4 regions of the Streptomyces sp. NBC_00988 genome follow, and region 4 is predicted to be linked to each of the others. Evidence: riboswitches for the same ligand, from Rfam matches in the RefSeq annotation. Region 4 holds a riboswitch; each other region holds the start of a gene.
What was found. A riboswitch is a leader RNA that binds a small molecule or an ion and turns the genes downstream of it on or off. The one in region 4 is predicted to bind cyclic di-AMP.

Region 1 (5,499 bases), 2.8 Mb from region 4:
GACGGCTTGGCGCGAGCCGGACACGTTCGTCGAGGGGGCGGACGGAAGCGGGGCGCTGGCCGCGCGGGGGGTGACCGTGGTCGTACTCCCGGAGTACGAAGAGCGGGCGAAGGCACCGAACAGCCACCTAACGAGCTGAGCCATTCAACTCGGCCCGGCATTACTCAGCCCTCCGGCCACCTCTCAACTTGGGCCGGCATTACTTAGCCCGTCCGGCGTTTGAGGACGAGGCCCCTTCAGGGCCGATGGGGGTCTGGGGGCGCAGCCCCCAGGGACGCCCGCCCACCACGACCAATCGGCCCAACAGATCCTGCGCCCCACCGCCCACCAGGTCACGCTCACAAAGAAGCCGGTGTGGAGGACAACGCGGAGGTAGGACACATGAGGGCAGTCGCGGTGCTGGGCGCGTCCGTAGCCGTAGGGCTGCTCGCCTCGTGCGGATCGGCGGACACCGGTACGCGGACCATGGCACGGGCGCTGCCCGCAAGCGCCGCGTTCACGCACCCCGGGGTGCTCGTCAGCAAGGGCCAGCTGGACGCCGTACGCAAGAACGTGGCCGCCGGCAAGCAGCCCTGGCTGAAGGCGTACTTCGGGATGCGGGACAGCAAGTACGGGTCGTACAAGTACACGGCGAAGCCGTACGCGGACGTCGACTGCCCCTGGAACGGCAAGGCCGCGCACGGCTGTGTCGAGGAGCGCGAGGACGCGATCGCGGCGTACACGCAGGCCCTGCTGTTCAGCATCACGGGGAAGCAGCATCACGCGCTGAAGGCGCGGGAGATCATGGACGACTGGTCGGCGAAGATGAAGGAGCACACCTCCGACGACGCCGGGCTGCAGACCGCGTGGGCCGGTTCGACCTGGGCGCGGGCGGCGGAGATCGTGCGGTACGCGCCCGGCGCCGGCTGGCCGGCGGACCGGGTCGAGCGCTTCGGGACGATGCTGCGTACCGCCTACGAGCCGGAGGTCACCAAGAACCTGCCGGACTACAACGGCAACTGGGACCTCGCGATGACGGACGCGGCGATCGGTATCGCCGTCTTCCTCGACGACCACAAGGCGTTCGACGCGGCCGTCAAACGCTTCCAGGACCGCGTGCCCGCCTACTTCTACCTCGCCAAGGACGGCAAGGTGCCGCTCACCCCGGTGGGCTCGAAGGTCACCACCCCGCAGAAGCTGACGACGTACTGGTTCAAGCAGACGACGTTCAAGGACGGCGTAGCCCAGGAGACGTGCCGCAACTTCAAGCACGTCGGGTACTCGCTGGCGGCCACCGCGCACATCGCCGAGACCGCCTGGCACCAGGGCGTCGATCTCTACGACGGGGTCAAGGACCGGCTCAGGGCCGCGCTCGAATTCCACGCCCGCTACCAGCTCGGCGAGCCCGCGCCCGCCTGGCTGTGCGGCGGCAAGGTCGACCGGAACATGGGCCCCGACCTGGAGGTCGCCGTCAACCACCTGGAGGGCCGGCTCGGCGTGAAGGTGCCCGCCGCGCACAAGCTCGCCGAGTCCACCCGGCCGGCCGGCAGCGACGACCTCTTCGTCTCCTGGGAGACCCTCACGCACGCCGGGAACACCGCCGACTGAAACCTGTGTGACATCGGACCCCGCGGATGGCGTATAGTTGCAATCACAACGGCGCGGGGTGGAGCAGCTCGGTAGCTCGCTGGGCTCATAACCCAGAGGTCGCAGGTTCAAATCCTGTCCCCGCTACTAAGGCCAAGGGCCGGAATCCAGAAATGGATTCCGGCCCTTGGTGTTTCCCCGTTTCTCGCCCCCAGTCGGCCCACCCCGCTCGCCGCCCGCTCCCCGCCACGAAAAACTGGACGCGTGGAGGAGGGTCCGTATGTGCGAGCCGGCGGGCGCCTGCCCGGCGATCCCGTGCCCGACCCCGGCCTCGGCGACAGCCCGGCCCCCCACCCCGAGGGCGAGGGCCGGCGGATCTCGTACGCCCGCGCCGTCGTCCGCCGCCTCCCGGTCCTGCTGCTGATCGCCGCCGCGCTCTACGACTACCTCACCCCGTCGGATTTCACGGCGGCCCCGCTCTTCACGGCCGCCCCGCTGGTCGCCGCCCCGCTCTACTCCCGGCGCGGCACGGTCCTCACCGGTCTGGCGGCCGTCGCCGTCGTGCTGGTGATCCACATCAGGCTCGGCATCGTCCTCGACACCGACGCGGTCACCGAGGTGGCCACCGTGGTGACGGTCGCCGTGCTGGCCGTCCTCATCAACCTCCTGGTCCGCCGCAGCAGCGAACAGCTCGCCTCCGCGCGCGAGATCGCCGAGGCGGCGCAGCGGGCCGTCCTGCCCGAACCGGCCGAGCGGATCGGCGGGTTCGAGATCGCGGCGCGGTACGAGGCGGCGCAGGAGGGCGCGTTCATCGGCGGCGACCTGTACGCGGTGCAGGACACCCCGCACGGCGTACGGCTGGTCGTCGGCGACGTGCGCGGCAAGGGCATGGGCGCGGTCGCCGCCGTCGCCGTGGTCATCGGGGCGTTCCGGGAGGCCGCCGAGCAGGAGGCCACCCTGGAGGCGGTCGCCCAGCGGCTGGAGCGGGCGCTGGCGCGCGAGGGCACCCGGCGCGACGGGCTCGACGCGTTCGAGGGGTTCACCACGGCCGTCCTCGCCGAACTCCCGCACGGCGACGGCGTCGTACGGATCGTCGACCGGGGACACCCGCCGCCGCTGCTCCTGCACGAGGACGGCACCGTACGCACGTTGCAGGTCCAGGAGCCCGCACTGCCCCTGGGAATGGGCGAGTTGGGGGTCTGGCCCGACCGCGCCGAGGAGTTCGCGTTCCCGGGCGGGGCCACCCTCCTCGTGCACACCGACGGGCTGTCCGAGGCGCGCGACTCCCACGGCGTCTTCTACGACCCCGGGGCACGGCTGGCCGGCCGGACCTTCCGCACCCCCGAGGCGCTGCTCGGCATCCTCGCCAAGGAGGTGCGCCGGTACTCCGGGGGCTGGATGACGGACGACATGGCGATGATCGCCGTACGGCATCCATGACCGTCATCACGGCGGGTGACCGGGTGGGAGCCCTCCGCATAACAACTGACATGCCGTCAATAGCTGTGGGAATTCTGAGACTTGGCCAACTCGCCCGTTTTTCGCCGGTGGTGGGCCGTTCGTCCAGCAAGGAAAGGTTAATGATCAAGCCGAACAGCTTGGAAACGGGCGCCCGTGTCTATTAACGTTCGATAACGCAGCGCGGTCGTCCCAGCCGTCACAAGAGATGGCTCCGTGCGCACGCGCCGAATCCCGCAAGGGAACCGGGGAACCACCACTTGGGGTGAATCGCTCGTCGACCGCCGTGGGAACACGGCCGGTTTACGCGCGTAGGAGACCTTCCTGCTCCGAACCCGTCAGCTAACCCGGTAGGCGAGAAGGAAGGAAAGGAGCACGCCCACGTGGCGTCAAACCAGGCTGCCCCAGAAGCCCCTGTCGTCTTCGGCGGTTACCGCCCCGACGAGGGCCCCTGGGAGGAGTGGAATCCCAGCGCGGAGTCCGTTGCTCCCAACCGCGGCAAGCACCGTGTCGCAAAGCAGCGTGGTGGCGGAGGATTCGCCCGCAGCTCCACCGTCCTGGGCGTCGGTGTCATAGCCGCCGTCAGCGCGGGTGGCATGGCCAGCGCCAACACCGGCAAGCCGCCGGTCTCCATCTCGATGCCCGACCTGCCCTCCGTGGGCCACCTGCTGGACGACTCGTCCAGTAGTACCCCCAAGGGTTCCGCTACCGCGCTCAGCAGCGTCGGCGTGACCACCACCGAGACCGCCAAGGGCGCCTCGGACGCGGGTGAGCTGCTGCGCAACCGGATCATGGCGCAGGCCGAGTCGCAGCAGGTGCAGGTCGACGGCAAGTCGAAGGCCGCCGTCGAGGCCGCCGTCGCCAAGCAGGTCGACGACGCCGCCGCCAAGGCCGAGAAGGACGCCGCGAAGAAGGCCGCCGACGCGAAGAAGGCCGCGGAGGCCGCCGCCAAGAAGAAGGCCGAGGCCGCGAAGCTCGCCGCGCTGGCCAAGCAGTACACGCTGCCGGTCGGCTCGTACACGATCACCGGCACCTTCGGCCAGGCCGGCTCGATGTGGTCCTCCGGGTACCACACGGGCCTCGACTTCGCCGCGCCCACCGGCACGCTGATCAAGGCCATCCACAGCGGCACGGTCACCGAGGCGGGCTGGGCCGGGTCGTACGGGTACCGCACGATCCTCACCCTCGACGACGGCACCGAGCTGTGGTTCTGCCACCAGTCCTCGATCAACGTCAGTGTCGGCCAGAAGGTCTCCACCGGTGAGGTCATCGGCCGCGTGGGCGCGACCGGCAACGTGACCGGGCCGCACCTCCACCTGGAGGTGCACATCAACGGCGCCGCCACCGCGAGCGACCCGGCGCCCTGGCTGCGCAGCAAGGGCCTCAACCCCTAAGGGATCGAAGGGCCTCAAGGTCTGGAATATCCGGTTCCGGTCCGGCGGTTGAGGTGAAGCATGACTTCTCTTCGCAAGCTGGGCCGGTCCGACCTTGAGATCTTCCCGCTGAACCTCGGCGGCAACGTGTTCGGCTGGACCGCCGACGAGGCGGCCTCCTTCGCCGTGCTCGACGCCTACACCGCCGCGGGCGGCAACTTCGTGGACACCGCCGACTCCTACACGGCGTGGATCGAGGGCAACAAGGGCGGCGAGTCCGAGACCGTCATCGGCAAGTGGCTCAAGGTCCGCGGCAACCGTGCCGACGTCGTCATCGCCACCAAGGTCAGCCAGCACCCCGACTACCCCGGCCTGTCCGCCGCCAACATCAAGGCCGCCGCCGACGCCTCGCTGCGCCGCCTGGGCACCGACTACATCGACCTGTACTACCCGCACTTCGACAAGGAGGAGGTGCCGGTCGAGGAGATCGTCGGCGCGCTCGACGAACTGGTGAAGGCGGGCAAGGTGCGGCAGATCGCCGCCTCCAACATCTCGCCCGAGCGCCTCCAGGCGTCCCTGGACTTCTCCGACCGCGAGGGCCTGGCGCGCTATGTCGCGATCCAGCCCCACTACAACCTCGTCTCCCGCGACACCTACGAGGGCGGGCTGCGGGACGTCGCCGAACGCGGCGGACTGTCGGCCCTCCCGTACTTCTCGCTGGCGGCCGGCTTCCTCACCGGCAAGTACCGGCCCGGTACGACCGTCGACAGCCCGCGGGCCGGGCGCGCGGTCCAGTACCTCGAATCGGAGCGCGGCCAGAGCGTCCTCACCGCCCTCGACGAGGTCGCCCAGGCCCACGACGCCCCGGTCGCCACGGTGGCCCTCGCCTGGCTCGCCGCCCAGCCCACGGTCGCGGCCCCGATCGCCTCCGCCCGCACGGTCGAGCAACTCCCCGCACTGCTCGGCGTGGCCGAACTGGAGCTGACGGACACGGAGATCGCCCGCCTCACCCAGGCGTCGGCCTAAGGGTCGTAGGGGTCGGCTTACGGGTCGTACGGGTCGTACGGGTCACCAAGGCGGCCGTCAGGACCGGTACGGGTTG
Region 2 (5,499 bases), 2.8 Mb from region 4:
TGCCGCCTCCGCCGTGGCCAAGGCGCTGCCCGACCTGAAGGCGCCGATCACCGGCAGCTCGATCCGGGTCCCGGTGCCGGACGTCTCGATCGCGATCCTCAGCCTGCGGCTCGGCCGCGAGACCACCCGCGCCGAGGTCCTCGACTATCTCCGTGACGTGTCGCTGACGTCGCCGCTCAAACGGCAGATCGACTTCACCACCGCCCCCGACGCGGTGTCGAGCGACTTCATGGGCTCGCGCCACGCCTCGATCATCGACGCGGGCGCCACCAAGGTCGACGGCGACAACGCGATCCTCTACCTCTGGTACGACAACGAGTTCGGCTACTCCTGCCAGGTCGTCCGAGTCGTCCAGCACGTCTCCGGGGTCGAGTACCCGACGTACCCCGCACCGGCCGTCTGAGGCCGTCCGACCCAGCGCTGAACGTGTGACGGCCCGGCCACCCCCACTTGGGGGCGGCCGGGCCGTCGTTGTCACAGACATGCACAGACGTGCGCTGTGTCAGCGGGTACTGCGCTTACCTCGGTACAGCACGACGAATCCGGCGACGAGCAGCAGCGCACCGGCCACCGCGGGCCACAGATTCGCGCCGGTCTCCGCCAGCCCGCCCTGCGCCTGCGGCTGGTTGGGGCCTACGGCGGCGTAGCTCTCCCCGCCCGAGGACGAGGCGGGCGGTGTCGTCACGGCGCTGCCGACCTCGCCGCCGGAGCCGTTGTCCGAACTCCCCTGCGTCTCGGACGACTTGGACCCCTCGGTCTTCGTGTCGGCCTTGGGGACCGAGACGGCGGTCGTCAGATCACCGGGGTCGGTGGTCTGGATGTCGGTGGGCTCGGGGGCACTGGTCTCGGTGTCCGGGGCGCTCGTCGCGGGATCCGCGGTGGGCTGGTCACCGTTGCCGGCGTTCCCGCCGTTGTCACCATTCCCGGCGTTCCCGCCGTTCCCGCCGTTCCCCTCGTTGCCGCCGTTCCCGGCGGGCTCGTCGGACGCGGTGGCCGTGGGCGCCGCCGTAGCGGTGTCGGTGGCCGACGGGGACTCCTGCGGCTCACCGGAACCCCCACCGTTCCCGGAGCCGCCACCCGAACCGGAGCCGTCACCGGAGCCGGAGCCGTCGCCCGAGCCCCCGGGGTCGTTGTCCGTACCGGCTCCGCACTTCTCGCCGTCGTTGATGCAGTTGACCATGTCCTTCATCAGGCCCTCGTCGAAGACGTTGATGAAGTCGCCGTGGTCGGTGACGGGCTTGTGCTGCTGCTCGGGGAAGGAGTCCACCGCGAACAGCGGGGTCGTCTTGCCGCCGTCCTGGAGGCTCGGCGCGTCCACGTCGTAGACGATCCGCTGCACCAGCTGCGGAATGGCCTCGAAGCCCGCCGGGCAGGAGCCGTCGGCGGCCTCGAAGGCCACGTGGGTGCGGTGGTTGGCGCTGTCGATGTTGCGGCCGTCCCAGCAGCTCTGGAACTTGAAGGTGCGCACCACGTCACTGCCCGCGGGGCACAGCGGGTACCTGTCCTTGAGCTGCCGGTCCTCGAAACCGGTGCAGCTCCAGGAGGCGTTGGCGTTGGCCGGGCCGTTCACGAAGGCCTTGGCGTCGCCGGTGATGATGCGCAGGAGGCGCGGCATCGCGACGACCTTGCTCTTCGGGTTGCCCACGAACGTCAGCGTGGCCGCCTTCGCGGTGACGATCTGACCGGAGTTGCCCTCGGTGCCACCGCCGGGCTTGTCGGCGTCCCGCTCCTGCTTGCCGTTCTGCAGGCGCAACACGGGCCAGTAGTAAGTGGACTTGTCGCCCGGGTTCTCGCAACTCGTGTCGGCCTTCGCCAGATCGTCGTCGCTCGCGAAGGCGTTGTTCGACTGGTTGCCGATGTAGTCGTGGAAGTGGTGGGCGCCGTTGGTGACTCCGGGCGCGACGATCACGTTGTCGGAGTTGAACAGGCCGTTCTCGTTCACGCCGCACGCGGTGACGAACGTGCCGCTGGAGGCGTCGGCCTGCTCCTGCGGGGTGTTCACGTTGGGCTGTACGGAGGTGATGTCCGCGTAGTCCGAGGCGACGGGCCCGTTGGTGGACTGCTGGTTGCCCTGCTGGCCTTGGCCGTCGCCCTGCTGCTGGTCCTGGCCGGTCGGGTCGGCGCTACCGCTCTGGTCACCCCCGCTGCCGTTCTCGTCGCCGTTCGTGGGGGCGATCAGCGTGCAGCCGGCGAGCGCATCGAGTCCCTCGGGGCGGTCCCCGACCCGCGCGATGGCGTCGTCGATCCGCCCGATGGTCGCGGCCCGCTTCTCCTTCAACGGATTCATGATCGCGTTGTCGGCGAAGGAGGCGTCCTGGCGTATGGACTCCGTCGAGTCCTTCAGTTTCTGGTAGGCCTCGGTTATCTGCTGGTCCAGAAGCGCGAGTTGGGCGTCGACCTCGGTCTTCGCCTCGTCGGGGACGGTCGTCAACTGGGTGCCGATGTCCGGGCAGTCGATCGTCGCGCCGCTCGATGCCGCATCGGGAGACCCTTGCTGGGACGAGTCACCGCCCCAACCGCCCTCGGACGCCGACGCGTAGACGTTCGCCGCCACCAGTCCTCCGCCGCCCAGCATCAGGGCGACTGCTGCCATCGTCGCGCGTCGTGCGCCCGTGGGGCGTCTGCGCGTGTTGCGTGCCAAGGAAGTTGCTCCTACACGTGTCGGTCGGCCCGGATCGTCCCGGCATGGAAATCCCCCGTTCCAATACGGAGCCGGATGCCGGTGTGTTCAACCGTCCCAGAAATTCATAGCGACCTCACATGGATCACCCGGCCCGGCGGGCTCATCAGCCCAGGACACGTTTGGGAGAGGTAAAGGTCACAAAAACGTATCGGACATATCGCGCTTCAACCTTCACACGAGGCACACACGTTGGCTAAGTTGACGCTCAGACCGTACGACCTACTCCGGCGATCAGCGCCGGGCCGCACGGTTTGCGCCGAATCCGGTGTGTCGCTCGCGACAGCCGGAGCCGGGGACCCAACCGACTTGGGGTGAATCGACCCAACTGCCCGTCCGGGCAAGGGTCGTAGGGCAATCCTTCCGTGATCGGCCGCCCGAACCCGACAGCTAACTCGGTAGGCGCGATACGGAAGGAGCACGTCTGCCATGCCGGCAGAACGAAGTACGCGCACCGGAGGCAGTGGCCCCACCGTGGACGACCGACCCAGCCGTGACGAAGTGCAGCGGCGGATCAACTCCCTTTACGACAGGGCCGAGACGGCCACCGGAAACTACAACGCCACGCGCAAGATGTCCGGGGGTCCGCGCAAGCGCGTCGAGCCCCGTCCCAGCGCGTCGCGTCCTTCCGACCCCGCCCTCGACGCCGTCACCAAGCAGTGGTTCGACCGGGCCCGTGCCCAACTCGGCCCGACCGTACCGGCGGCCCTGCCGCCGAGCAGGACTCCCGCCCGTCCGGCGGCAGCCCGGCCCGAGCGCCCCGAACGACGCCCCCAGTCCGAGGGCGGCGCCTGGGCGCTCGAAGCACAGCCCGGCCGCGCCGTGGCCGAACTGACCGCGGGGACCGGTGTACCGGAGCCAGCCGCCCCGCAACTCGCCGCGCCCGTCGCGGAGTTGATGGCCGCACCCATCGCCGCGCTGCCACCCGCCGCACCGCAGGCACCCCAGATGGCTCAGATGCCGCAGGCGACCGTCCTCGACCTGCCGCCCGTGCCCGCCATCGAGGTGCCGCCCACGCCCTCCATGCAGGCACAGCAATTCGCCGTCGCGGCCGCCCCGGCGCCGGCCTTCGATCCGCTCACCGCGGACCTGGAGCTGCTCCCGTACATCGCGGCGCCGCGCACCGAACCGGCCCCGGCGAGTGCTACCTGGCCGCCCTCGCAGACGAACTTGTCCGCCCCGGAGACGACTTGGTCGACCGGGTCGATGCCCATGGTCCCCGAACAGCAGATGTGGTCGACCGGGCAGATGCCCGTCGTGGCCGAGCAACAGACCTGGTCCACGGGGCAGATGCCCTTCGTGCCCCAGCAACAACAGCCTTGGTCGACCGGGCAGGTCCCCATGGTGACCGAGCAGCCGACCTGGTCCACCGGGCAGTTCCCTGTGGCAACCGAGCAACCCGCCTGGTCCACCGGACAGATTCCGATGGTGCCCCAGCAGCCCCCCGCGTACACCGCGCCGGAGCCGGACTGGCGCCCGCCGCAGCAGGAGTGGCAGCCGACCCCGCCCGCCGCCGAGGTCTCCTTCGCCGCGGCCCCGGCCGTCGCTCCCGAGTTCACGCTGCCCACGGCTCCGACGATGGCCCCGGAGATCATTCTCCCCGCGGCCCCGACCATCAGCCCGGCACCCGCCGCGCTGCAGGACCCCACCACGCTCAGCAAGACCAGCACCGCGCTCGCCTTCGCCCGCGCACAGATCGGCAGGCCCTGCCTGTGGGGCGCGGCGGGACCGGACGCGTACGACTGCTCCAGCCTCACCCAGGCCGCCTGGAAGGCCGCGGGCGTCCTCCTCCCGCGCACCGCCCAGGAACAGTCGGGCGCCGGCGCCCTCGTCCCGCTCACCGACATCCGCCCCGGCGACCTGATCTTCTTCTACGACAGCATCGACCACGTCGGCCTCTACACCGGCAACGGCCTGATGATCCACGCGCCGAGCCCGGGTACGCCGATACGCGAGGAGTCGATCTTCTACGCCGGTGCCGCCGCCATCCGGGGCGCCGTACGGCCCGCCTGATCCGATCGGGGCCGGGCATTTCCCGGCCCTGACCGCACACCCCGCGACACTCCCGGCCAACCGCGTCATAGACCCGTACGAGTGGTGCATCCTGGGACACGGTCGTAGCGTCGGCAGAGACACGACGACCGTGCCCCGGCAGGCGGGCCCACCGCTGGTGCGGGGCGACGAGGACGAAGAGGCGGCCGGGAGCGGACATGCACAAACACACCATGGTCGGAATCGTCACGCTCTGTGCCGCAGCCCTGCTCGGGCCGGCCGTCGCCACCTCCTCGTCGGCAGCCCCGACCACTGTCCCGGTGACCGCCCACCGACAGCTCCAGGATCCCGTGCTGGTCGACTGCCTGTGGCATCCCGAGGTACGCCCCACCGACTTCATGCTCGCCTGCGGCGACGGCAACAGCCGCCTCACGTCGCTGCGTTGGACGTCCTGGAACGACAACTCCGCGACGGCCACGGGCGTCAACGTGGTGAACGACTGCAATCCCTATTGCGCGGTGGGCAAGTTCCACTCGTTCCCGGTCACCGTCCGGCTCGACACCCCGCAGACCTGGAAGCGGCACCCGCAGGCGCGGCAGTACACCGAGATCACCCTGACGTACCCCGGCGCGAGGCCCGACAAGTTCCAGCACACCGTGACCTACCCCCTCTGGAACTGACTCAGAGCGCCAGCTCCACCACCAGCGGCCGGTGATCCGAGATCGCCGTCCTCGGTGCGTGCGCTGCCCCTACGGCGTCCGCGCCGAGCCCCGTCGCCAGGATGTGGTCGAGCTGCACGAGCGGCCGGTGCGAAGGGAAGGTCGCTT
Region 3 (5,499 bases), 1.5 Mb from region 4:
CGCGGCGGCGCTCGGGGTCGAGCTGTTCGTGGTCGACGACGGCTGGTTCGGGAAGCGCACCAGCGACCGTGCCGGGCTCGGTGACTGGACCCCCAACCCGGACCGCTTCCCGGCCGGCCTCAAGCCCCTTGCCGACCGCGTCCACGCGCTGGGCATGCAGTTCGGCATCTGGGTCGAGCCCGAGATGGTCAACGCGGACAGCGACCTGTACCGCGCGCACCCCGACTGGGTGCAGCACCAAGAGGGGCGAAAGCGGACGGAGTTCCGCAATCAGCTCGTACTGAACCTCGCCCGCGAGGACGTCCAGGAGTACCTCTGGGAGCAGCTCGACGGGCTGCTCTCCAGCGCCCCGATCGACTACGTGAAGTGGGACTTCAACCGCTGCTTCACGGATGCCGGGTGGCCCGGTGACGCCTATCCGCAGCGCCTCTGGGTCGACCATGTGCGCGCGCTGTACGCCCTGTTCGACCGGCTGCGGGCGGCCCACCCGGGTGTGGCCTTCGAGTCCTGCTCGGGCGGCGGCGGCCGGATCGACCTCGGCATCCTGAGCCGCACGGACCAGGTGTGGACCTCGGACAACACCGACCCGCTCGACCGGCTGGCCATCCAGCACGGCTTCAGCCAGATCCACCCCGCGCGCGTGATGGCCGCCTGGGTCACCGACAGCCCCAACACCCAGCTCAACAACCGGGTCAGCAGCCTGCGCTTCCGTTTCGTGAGCGCCATGGCCGGAGTGCTGGGCGTCGGCGGCGACCTCTCGGAGTGGACCGAGGAGGAACTCGCCGAGGCCCGCCGGTGGGTGGATCTCTACAAGGAGATCAGGCCGCTCGTGCAACACGGTGACCTCCACCGGCTGCGCCCGCCGAGCGGTGGACTCAGCGCCGTGCAGTACGTGCGCGGCGACGAGACCGTCGTCCTCGCCCTGCTCCAGGCACAGCATTACGGCGAGCCCGTACCGGCGCTCCGGCTGCGCGGGCTCGACCCGACAGCGTCGTACGAATGCCTCGAAACGGGCGAAGTCCACCGGGGGGCCGTCCTGTTGCATCACGGCCTGCGCACCGGCCTGCGTGGTGACCTCGATGCGACAGTTATCCGCCTGCGTCGCATCTGATCCCTCTGTCCCAATTGCAGCCTTCGTTCCAACTCGCTCTGGAATAAAGGAACCTGAGAGTTGTGTACGTGAGCAGCGTCATATTCGTGACCGTGCGTCGTTCGTCATGTTCACGTAATTGACGTGCTTTTACAGGGGAATTGAGGGGTTGAGTCCTGTGGGAATTCACGGAGGGTGACGGTGAATTCCCACAGGGAAACACAAGGAACGCAAATCCGTGGAACCTCCTGCTTGTCCCTTTGCGTCTTCCTCGCTTACGTTCGCCACCAATCCGGACGGACGCCCAATCCTGCCGCCGACCGGACTCCGCACACACCCACCCGTATGCGGCAGGAGCGGGGGACCCACAGGTAAGACGCCTGTTCCGGTCTCCGGAACGGGCTTGGGGTTTAGCCGCGACCAGCGCGCGGCCGGGCATCTCCAGCCCGCACCCGACAGCTCACCTCGCAGGCGCCGGAGAGGAATTCGTCATGCCCGCGAAGGGTAAGCACCGCCGCCCGAAGTCCCAGCGACTCACCCGCTCGATGGCCGTAGCCGGAACCGGCGGCGCCGCGCTCGCCCTTCCGCTCATGGGGGCCACCGGCGCCCATGCCGCGACCACGACTTCCGCTCCGGAAAAGGCAGTTCAGTCCGTTCCGGCGGCCGAGAAGACGGTTTCTGAGAAGGCGACCGCGAAGACCGTCTCCAAGGCCTCGGGCGTCAAGACGTATTCGGTGAAGGCCGGCGACTGGCTTGCGAAGATCGCCGAGGAGCAGGACGTCACCGGCGGCTGGAAGAAGCTCTACCAGGACAACCGCGAGGCCATCGGCGGCGACCCGTCGCTGATCCACCCAGGCCTGAAGCTCTCCCTCGGCGAGAAGGCATCGACGGGCGGGACCAGCGAGACGGGCGCGAGCAAGTCGTCCAACTCGTCGACGTCGTCCGGCTCTTCGTCTTCGTCGTCCTCCTCCTCGAAGAGCGCGTCGGCCTCGCAGAGCGACGACAGCACCAGCACCAGTACTTCCTCGGGTTACACCCTCCCCGTGACCGGTGGCACCATCGGCACCGGCTACCGCGTCGCGGGCAGCATGTGGTCCAGCGGTTACCACACCGGCGTCGACTTCGTCGTCCCGACCGGCACCACCGTCAAGGCGGTCGCCGCGGGCACGGTCGTCTCGGCGGCCTACGACGGCGCCTACGGCAACGAGGTCGTCATCCGGCACGCGGACGGCGAGTACTCGCAGTACGCCCACATGTCGCAGCTGTCCGCCTCGGCCGGCCAGACCGTGACCGAGGGCCAGCAGATAGGCCTCTCCGGCGCGACCGGCAACGTGACCGGCCCGCACCTGCACTTCGAGATCCGGACCACGCCGTACTACGGCTCGGACGTGGACCCGGTCGCCTACCTCCGCTCGCACGGCGTCACCGTCGGCTGACACCGGGCCCCGACACCTGCTTCACGCAACCGAAGGCCGGACCCAGATTCTTGGGTCCGGCCTTCGGGCGTAGCAGTTCCGGGGTGAACGCCCCTGCTCAGAGGGTTATTCCGACTTTGGACAACCCTTTACAAGTGGCTTATATCACCGCCCGTCAACCCCTAAATACGATCGCGTAGGTCACATGCGAGGGTGAATTATGGTTGCCGTGGCTAACGATTCGAAGAGTGACAACAGATCAGTGATCGGGTCGTACGTGGCGGTGGGGGACAGCTTCACCGAGGGCGTCGGCGACCCAGGGCCCGACGGGGCGATGGTCGGCTGGGCCGACCGGTTCGCGGTACTGCTCGCGGACCGGCGGCCCGAGGGCGACTTCGAGTACACCAACCTGGCCGTGCGCGGGAAGCTGCTCGACCAGATCGTGGCCGACCAGCTCACCCGGGCCAAGGAGATCGGGCCCGACCTGGTCTCTCTGGCCGCGGGCGGCAACGACATCATCCGTCCGGGCACCGACCCCGACGAGGTCGCCGAGCGCTTCGAACGCGCGGTGGCCGACCTCACCGCCGCCGTCGGCACCGTCATGGTGACGACCGGCTTCGACACCCGCGGCGTGCCCGTGCTCAAGCATCTGCGCGGCAAGATCGCCACCTACAACGGACATGTGCGGGCCATCGCCGACCGGTACGGCTGCCCGGTGCTCGACCTGTGGTCCCTCAAGACGGTCCAGGACCGGCGAGCCTGGGACGGCGACCGGCTCCACCTCTCTCCCGAGGGGCACACGCGCGTGGCGCTCCGCGCCGGCCAGGTCCTCGGTGTCGAGGTCCCGGCCGACCCGGACCAGCCCTGGCCCCCGCTGCCGCCCCGCGGCACGCTCGACGTCCGGCGCGACGACGTGCACTGGGCACGCGAGTACCTGGTCCCGTGGATCGGGCGCCGGCTGCGCGGCGAGTCCTCCGGGGACCATGTCGAGGCCAAGGGCGCGCTGTCGCCGGACGACATCAAGATGCGGATCGAGCGGGTGGCCTGACGGGGCGACGCCGTAACGGGGTGCCGGGTGTGGAGGTGACCCCTCGGAGAGGTGGCTTTTTCGGGAGGTGTCTCCTCGAAGAGGCGGCTTCTTGGGGAACGACTCAGGGAGCGGTCAACGCCGCCCGCTCCAGGCCCAGTTCCCGTGCGAGTGCCTCGTCGACCCACTCCAGGGCCCGTGCCCGCGGCACCGCTCCCGCGTATGCCGTCATCTGTACGGCGAGGCCGTCCAGGAGGGCCGTGAGGCGCAGGGCTGTGGTGGCCGGGTCCGGGCAGTGGAACTCGCCCGCGGCCACGCCCTCGGCGACGACCTCCGCGAGTGCTTGTTTCCACTGCCGGTCGAGATCGCGGGTGACGTCCAGGAGGGCGGGTTCGCGCAGGGCCGCCGCCCAGCCCTCGATCCACAGCCGCCAGCCCTTGGCCTGCCCGGTCGGCGCGTACCAGCGCACCGCTGCCCGCAGTCGGCGCAGCGCGGTCGTACGGCGGTCCAGGAGCTTGTGGAGATGTGCGAGGTCGGCCTCGGCGGCGAAGGCGAACGCGGCGGCGACCAGTTTCTCCTTGGTCGAGAAGTGATAGAGCACCAGCGCATTGCTCACGCCGAGGGCCGAGGCCACGTCGGCGATCCTGACCGCCGCCACACCCCGCGCCTCGATCTGCTCGACGGCGGCCCGCAGCAACTCGGCCCGCCGTTCCACCACGCTCAACCGCACTCTCGCCACGCGGTCACCCTAATCCGTTGCCCCTAGGGGTGGTGTCCCGTACGTCACCGGTACCAGCCGAACCGTTCCGCGATGACCGGCAGCCGGTCCGCGACGATGGCGTGCGCGGCGGCGCGCGGTGTCGTGCCGTCGGCCTCCGCGCGGGCCAGCATCCGGTCGATCAGGGCGCGCATCGAACGCCGGGTGTGCGCGAACGCCTCGTCCGCGTCGGCGCCGATGTCGCCGAACAGGGTCCACCACCACCAGGCGTTCGTCCCGGAGTTCACGACCACGTCCGGCAGCACGGTGACCCCACGCGCGGACAGCAGCTCCTCCGCCTCGGGCAGTACGGGCATGTTGGCCGCCTCGACGATCCAGCGGGCGGTGATCCCCTGCTGGTTCGTGGTGTCGATCGCGTACGACACCGCTGCCGGAACCAGCACCTCCGCGTCGACGGACAGCCAGTCCTCGCCGGGGAGTTCGAGGTCGCCCGGGCGCAGCGCGGAGCGGTCAACGGTGCCGTACGTGTCCCGGGCCGCGAGCAGCGCGTCCACGTCGAGGCCGGCCGGGTTCGCGACCGTGCCCTTGATGTCGGCGACGGCGACGACCGACAGCCCCGCGCGCGTGAGGAACCGTGCCGTGGCTCCGCCCATGGTGCCCAGCCCCTGCACGGCGACCCGTGTCCCCGCGTACGGCACGCCCGCCCGGTCCAGCGCCGCGAGCACCGACTCGGCGACCCCGCAGCCGCCGACCAGCTCGTCGAGACCGATGCCGTCCACCTCGACCGCGAAGGCGTCCGCGAGCCGCCGCCGCGCCGCGGTCTCGTCGTCGAGCAGCGGATACACGGCCTGGATCGACGACACGAGCCCCGCCTCCGCGGCGGCTCGGTCGACCAGGTCCTGGGTGAGTCCGAGATCCTCACCCGTCGTCCAGAAGCTCTCGATGTACGGCCGCATGGCGCGCAGATAGCGCACGAGGAGGCCGTACGACACCGGGTCCTGGGGATCGCAGTCGATGCCGCCCTTGGCGCCGCCCAGGGGGATGTACCGGCCCTCCGGGTCGTAGTGCAGCGCCTCTTTCATGGTCATGCCCCGGGCCAGCCCCGCCACCTCGTCGAGCGTGCAGCCCGGCCGCATCCGCAGTCCGCCGCTGGACACACCGCGCACCAGCCGGTCGACGACCAGGAAGCCCTGGCGGCCGGTGACGTGGTCGGTCCAGGTGAGCGACATCAAGGGGGCGGTCATACGGG
Region 4 (5,499 bases):
ACCGGCTCGGCACGGTCGCGGGCCGCGCCGACGAACTGTGCCGGTACGCCGTCCTGTTCGGCGACCCGCAGCTCGCCCTGACCGCCGTACAGCGCGTCCTCGACGTGACGGCGGAGGAGGTGCAGGAGGTCGCCAAGGCACGTCTGCGCCCCGACAACCGCGCGGTGCTCGTGTACGAGCCCGTCGCGGACGAGGATGACGAAGCAGAGGCCGGCGACGAGAACGAGGAGGCGGCCAAGTGACCGAGCTCGCCACGATGGAATTCCACCCGCAGCCGCAGGCCGGCGAGGCCAGGCCGTGGGCCTTCCCGGCCCCGGAGCGCGGGACGCTCGGCAACGGCCTGACCGTGCTGCGCTGCCACCGCCCCGGCCAGCAGGTCGTCGCCGTCGAGGTGCTCCTGGACGCGCCCCTGGACGCCGAACCGGCAGGCCTGGACGGTGTCGCCACGATCACCACGCGGGCCTTCTCCGAGGGCACCGACAAGCACTCCGCCGAGGAGTTCGCCGCCGAGCTGGAGCGCTCCGGCGCTACCCTCGACGCGCACGCCGACCACCCCGGGCTGCGCCTGAGCCTGGAGGTCCCGGCCTCGCGGCTGGCCAAGGGGCTCGGTCTGCTGTCGGATGCCCTCAGGGCGCCCGCCTTCGCGGACAGCGAGGTCGAGCGGCTGGTCCGCAACCGCCTCGACGAGATCCCGCACGAGACGGCCAACCCGTCCCGCCGCGCGGCCAAGGAGCTCTCCAAGGAGCTGTTCCCGGCGACCTCGCGCATGTCCCGCCCGCGCCAGGGCACCGAGGAGACCGTCCAGAAGATCGACTCCGGAGCCGTACGCGCCTTCTACGAACGGCACGTTCGCCCCGCGACGGCCACCGCCGTGGTCGTCGGCGACCTCACCGGCATCGACCTGGACGCGCTCCTGGCCGACACCCTGGGTTCGTGGACGGGTTCCGCCGCGCAGCCGCGTCCCGTGCCGCCGGTGACCGCCGACGACACCGGGCGCGTCGTGATCGTGCACCGTCCCGGCGCCGTCCAGACGCAGCTGCTCATCGGCCGCATCGGCGCCGACCGGCACGACCGCGTGTGGCCCGCGCAGGTGCTCGGCACGTACTGCCTCGGCGGCACCCTCACCTCCCGCCTGGACCGCGTCCTGCGCGAGGAGAAGGGCTACACCTACGGTGTGCGGGCGTTCGGCCAGGTGCTGCGTTCGGCACCCGACGGCACGGGCGCCTCGATGCTCGCCATCAGCGGTTCCGTGGACACCCCGAACACCGGTCCCGCGCTGGACGACCTGTGGACGGTGCTCCGCAAGCTCGCCGAGGGCGGACTGACCGACGCCGAGCGGGACATCGCCGTACAGAACCTCGTCGGGGTGGCGCCGCTCAAGTACGAGACCGCGGCGGCCGTCGCGAGCACGCTGGCCGACCAGGTCGAGCAGCACCTGCCCGACGACTACCAGGCGACGCTGTACCAGCAGCTCGCCGCGACCGGCACCGTGGAGGCCACCGCGGCGGTCGTGAACGCCTTCCCGGTGGACCGTCTGGTGACGATCCTCGTCGGCGACGCGGAGCAGATCAAGGAGCCCGTGGAGGCTCTCGGCATCGGCGAAGTGACCGTCGTCGCGGCCGAGTAGACGACCCGTAGCGAGCCGACGAGCGGCACGCGCGCGTGGGGGCCCTGGTGACTGAAGAGTCACCAGGGCCCCCTAATGTCCGAATTGGGGGAGAGGTTGCCCGTCTGCCCTGTGGCATGTGCAACAAAACCCGTGATCCGTTTGGGGATTGAAAGTGGCCCCCCTTAGCGTCGGTCCGGCTGTCCGTCAGGCACCGCGCCGCACTCGCGGCACCGGACAGTCATCGCCGAGTCCCCGTACGGCGCGAGCCAGGGGAGCCGGGGACCCACGTCCCTGGGGTGAATCGGACGCCCGCGCGCACAGCGAGGGGGTCCGTAGGAGACCTTCCTGCTCCGAACCCGTCAGCTAACCCGGTAGGCGAGAAGGAAGGAAAGGACCAGCCACTTCATGGCGTTCACCCGCGCCACCGGGAAGCACCGTCGCCCGAGCCGGACCCACCGCACCACCGTTCGTGTCGCGAGTGTCGCGGCCCTCACCACCACCGGCGTCGTCGGCACCCTCGCGAGCGCCCCCGCGTTCGCCGCGGAGCCCGCTGTGGAACAGACCGGCCTCACCCCCGTCATCGCCATGGGCGACGCCGTAGCCGAGAAGATCGACGCCCAGGCCGCCGCCCAGCAGCAGGCCGCGGCCGAGCAGGCCGCCAAGGAAGTGGCCCGCGCCCAGGCCGCCGCACTGGCCAAGGCGGAGCGCGAGGCCGAGGTGCGCGCCGCCCGCGCCGCCGAGCGCAAGAAGCTCAACACCTTCGTCGCGCCGGTCACCGGCTCGTACGTCTCCACCGGCTACAAGACCGGCGGCTCCCTGTGGTCCTCCGGTGCCCACACCGGCATCGACTTCCACGCCTCGACCGGCACCTCCGTGCACGCGGTCGGCTCCGGCACCGTCGTCGAGGCCGGCTGGGGCGGCTCGTACGGCAATCAAGTGGTGATCAAGATGGCCGACGGCATGTACACCATGTACGGCCACCTGTCGTCCATCGGTGTCTCCGTCGGCCAGACGGTCACTCCCGGCGAGCAGATCGGCCTCTCCGGGGCGACCGGCAACGTCACCGGCCCGCACCTCCACTTCGAGGCCCGCACGACCGCCGAGTACGGCTCCGACGTCGACCCCGTCGCCTACCTCCGCAAGCACGGTGTGAACGTCTGACGACGCACCGCCGCACTTCCCGAAGCCCTGGCCCGCCCGGCCGGGGCTTTCGGCGTTTCCGGAGCCCTCCTGTCCAAAAAATATCCATGGATTCCGGCCCGCCATCGGAAATTCCCGCTCATTGCAATAGAGTCACGGAACACACGTCAATCGTCGACGTTTCACGGGGATTAAGGCGGAGGTCGGACATGCGTATTCCGGCGCACTCGGTATGCACGGCGATCCGGGACGACATCGTCGCCGGTGTCTACGAGCGCGGCAGCCGGCTCACGGAGGAACTCCTCGCGCGCCGGTACGGGGTCTCGCGCGTCCCCGTCCGGGAGGCCCTGCGCACGCTGGAGGCCGAGGGGTTCGTCGTGACCCGGCGGCACGCGGGCGCGTGCGTCGCGGAACCGACCGAGCAGGAGGCCGCCGACCTGCTGGAGATGCGGATGCTGCTGGAGCCGCTCGGCGCCTCGCGGGCCGCCCAGCGGCGCACCGAGGCCCACCTCAAGGTGCTGCGCGGCCTCGTCAGGCTGGGCCAGGAGCGCGCCAGGCGGGGCAACAGCGAGGATCTGCGCTCCCTGGGCAGCTGGTTCCACGAGACGCTGGCGCAGGCCTCCGGAAGCCCCGCGCTGACCTCGATGCTGACCCAGCTGCGGCACAAGATCGCCTGGATGTACGCGGTGGACGCCCCGGCCAACCCCGTGGAGTCCTGGGCCGAGCACGGGGCCATCGTGGACGCCGTGGCCCGCGGCGACAGCGAGCGCGCCCGGGCGATCACCGCCCTGCACACCGAGCGGGCGGGCACCGCGCACCGGCTGCGCTTTCCTGGCGGGGCGAACGGCACGGACCGTGTGAGGACTTCGCAACCTCCCGTAAACATGTCGGGTCTGCGGCATTAACACGGGCGCCGTATACAAAGAGAAGCTAATTCGTGGGGGATTATTTATGCTGCCCACAAGTGGAATTGCGAAGGGCTCGCCCGGTAATTCGGACGAGCCCTTCGAGGTTGCGGTGCATCGTTTTTGGACGAAAAGCACCGCAACCATCAATTGCGGGGTGCCTCAGACGGTCTCGGGGAGTTCCTCAAGACCTTCCGCGACCAGCTTCGCCAGTCGGTCGAGGGCCGCGTCCGCCCCCTCGGCGTCCGACGCGAGGACGATCTCCTCGCCGCCCTGGGCGCCCAGGCCCAGAACCGCGAGCATGGAGGCCGCGTTGACGGGGTTGCCGTCGGCCTTGGCGATCGTCACGGGGATACCCGAGGCCGTGGTGGCCCGGACGAAGATGGAGGCGGGGCGGGCGTGAAGGCCCTCCGCCCAGCCGACGTTGACGCGGCGCTCAGCCATGTGATGCTGCCCTTCAGAGTCTCAGGGTTGTCTAGACCAGTTTCCCACACGTGAAGCGAGCCCGGACCGGCCTTGCGAACCGTCCGGAACGAGTGGTCGGACCGCGGCCTCGGCCCGACTTCCCGTGCTCTGTTGTTCCCCACAGACTGCCTCGCGCCGTTGTCAGACGCGAGCCGTACGCTGGGCCCCATGCAGACCTCGTCGGACCGGCACGAGTACCCCGCCCACTGGGAAGCCGACGTGGTGCTGCGCGACGGGGGTACCGCGCGCGTCAGGCCCATCACCGTCGACGACGCCGATCGCCTGGTCAGCTTCTACGAGCAGGTCTCCGACGAGTCGAAGTACTACCGCTTCTTCGCGCCGTATCCGCGCCTGTCCGCCAAGGATGTCCACCGCTTCACGCACCACGACTTTGTGGACCGGGTGGGACTCGCGGCCACCGTCGGCGGCGAGTTCATCGCCACCGTACGCTATGACCGCATTAGTGCCGACGGGCGTGCCGCCTCCGCCCCGGCCGACGAGGCCGAGGTCGCCTTCCTGGTGCAGGACGCCCACCAGGGGAGGGGCGTCGCCTCCGCCCTCCTCGAACACATCGCGGCCGTCGCCCGCGAGCGCGACATCCGCCGTTTCGCCGCCGAGGTACTGCCGGCCAACAACAAGATGATCAAGGTGTTCACGGACGCCGGCTACACCCAGAAGCGCAGCTTCGAGGACGGCGTCGTACGCCTGGAGTTTGACCTCGAACCCACGGACCGGTCTCTCGCCGTGCAGCGCGCGCGGGAGCAGCGGGCCGAAGCGCGGTCCGTACGGCGGCTGTTGGTGCCCGGCTCGGTCGCCGTCGTCGGTGTGGGCCGTTCCCCCGGAGGGGTGGGCCGCAGCGTTCTCGACAACATCAGGGACGCCGGGTTCACCGGCGGCCTGTACGCCGTGAACAAGGCCTTCCCCGAGGAGCAGAAGGACCTCGACGGGGTGCCGGCGTACCGCTCGGTGCGCGACATCGAGGGCCCCGTGGACCTCGTGGTCGTCGCCGTCCCGGTCGAGCACGTCCCCGAAGTCGTCACCGAGTGCGGCGAACACGGGGTGCAGGGGCTCGTAGTGGTCACCGCCGGGTACGCCGAGAGCGGCCCCGAGGGACGCGAGCGCCAGCGCGAACTCGTGCGCCACGCGCGCACGTACGGCATGCGCATCATCGGGCCGAACGCCTTCGGAGTCATCAACACCGCAGCCGACGTACGGCTGAACGCGTCCCTCGCCCCCGAGATGCCACGCCCCGGACGCATCGGGCTGTTCGCCCAGTCCGGCGCCATCGGCATCGCCCTGCTCTCCCGGCTGCACCGGCGCGGCGGCGGGGTCACCGGAGTCACCGGCGTCTCCACCTTCGTGTCGTCCGGCAACCGCGCG

Region 1: it holds a riboswitch for cyclic di-AMP, as region 4 does, so the genes downstream of both, OG496_RS27415 (M23 family metallopeptidase) here and OG496_RS40395 (M23 family metallopeptidase) in region 4, are expected to answer to the same signal.
Region 2: it holds a riboswitch for cyclic di-AMP, as region 4 does, so the genes downstream of both, OG496_RS52255 (NlpC/P60 family protein) here and OG496_RS40395 (M23 family metallopeptidase) in region 4, are expected to answer to the same signal.
Region 3: it holds a riboswitch for cyclic di-AMP, as region 4 does, so the genes downstream of both, OG496_RS46440 (peptidoglycan DD-metalloendopeptidase family protein) here and OG496_RS40395 (M23 family metallopeptidase) in region 4, are expected to answer to the same signal.

What each region holds. Positions count from the first base shown of each region.
Region 1 is NZ_CP108730.1:6,006,696-6,012,194, reverse strand. Features, by position in the region: gene OG496_RS27435 (dihydrofolate reductase family protein) at 1-139, shown strand, start outside; gene OG496_RS27430 (alginate lyase family protein) at 382-1,587, shown strand; tRNA gene OG496_RS27425 (tRNA-Met) at 1,640-1,713, shown strand; gene OG496_RS27420 (PP2C family protein-serine/threonine phosphatase) at 1,849-3,006, shown strand; cyclic di-AMP (ydaO/yuaA leader) riboswitch at 3,240-3,396, shown strand; gene OG496_RS27415 (M23 family metallopeptidase) at 3,408-4,418, shown strand; gene OG496_RS27410 (aldo/keto reductase) at 4,479-5,423, shown strand; gene OG496_RS27405 (PrsW family glutamic-type intramembrane protease) at 5,481-5,499, opposite strand, start outside.
Region 2 is NZ_CP108730.1:11,596,319-11,601,817, reverse strand. Features, by position in the region: gene OG496_RS52265 (glyceraldehyde-3-phosphate dehydrogenase) at 1-403, shown strand, start outside; gene OG496_RS52260 (DUF1996 domain-containing protein) at 503-2,593, opposite strand; cyclic di-AMP (ydaO/yuaA leader) riboswitch at 2,928-3,101, shown strand; gene OG496_RS52255 (NlpC/P60 family protein) at 3,110-4,693, shown strand; gene OG496_RS52250 (hypothetical protein) at 4,891-5,352, shown strand; gene OG496_RS52245 (endonuclease/exonuclease/phosphatase family protein) at 5,354-5,499, opposite strand, start outside.
Region 3 is NZ_CP108730.1:10,270,458-10,275,956, forward strand. Features, by position in the region: gene OG496_RS46435 (alpha-galactosidase) at 1-1,111, shown strand, start outside; cyclic di-AMP (ydaO/yuaA leader) riboswitch at 1,415-1,577, shown strand; gene OG496_RS46440 (peptidoglycan DD-metalloendopeptidase family protein) at 1,582-2,526, shown strand; gene OG496_RS46445 (SGNH/GDSL hydrolase family protein) at 2,768-3,553, shown strand; gene OG496_RS46450 (TetR family transcriptional regulator C-terminal domain-containing protein) at 3,657-4,271, opposite strand; gene OG496_RS46455 (Glu/Leu/Phe/Val dehydrogenase dimerization domain-containing protein) at 4,316-5,494, opposite strand.
Region 4 is NZ_CP108730.1:8,805,019-8,810,517, forward strand. Features, by position in the region: gene OG496_RS40385 (M16 family metallopeptidase) at 1-242, shown strand, start outside; gene OG496_RS40390 (M16 family metallopeptidase) at 239-1,627, shown strand; cyclic di-AMP (ydaO/yuaA leader) riboswitch at 1,842-2,001, shown strand; gene OG496_RS40395 (M23 family metallopeptidase) at 2,015-2,770, shown strand; gene OG496_RS40400 (GntR family transcriptional regulator) at 2,959-3,654, shown strand; gene OG496_RS40405 (HPr family phosphocarrier protein) at 3,817-4,098, opposite strand; gene OG496_RS40410 (GNAT family N-acetyltransferase) at 4,288-5,499, shown strand, end outside.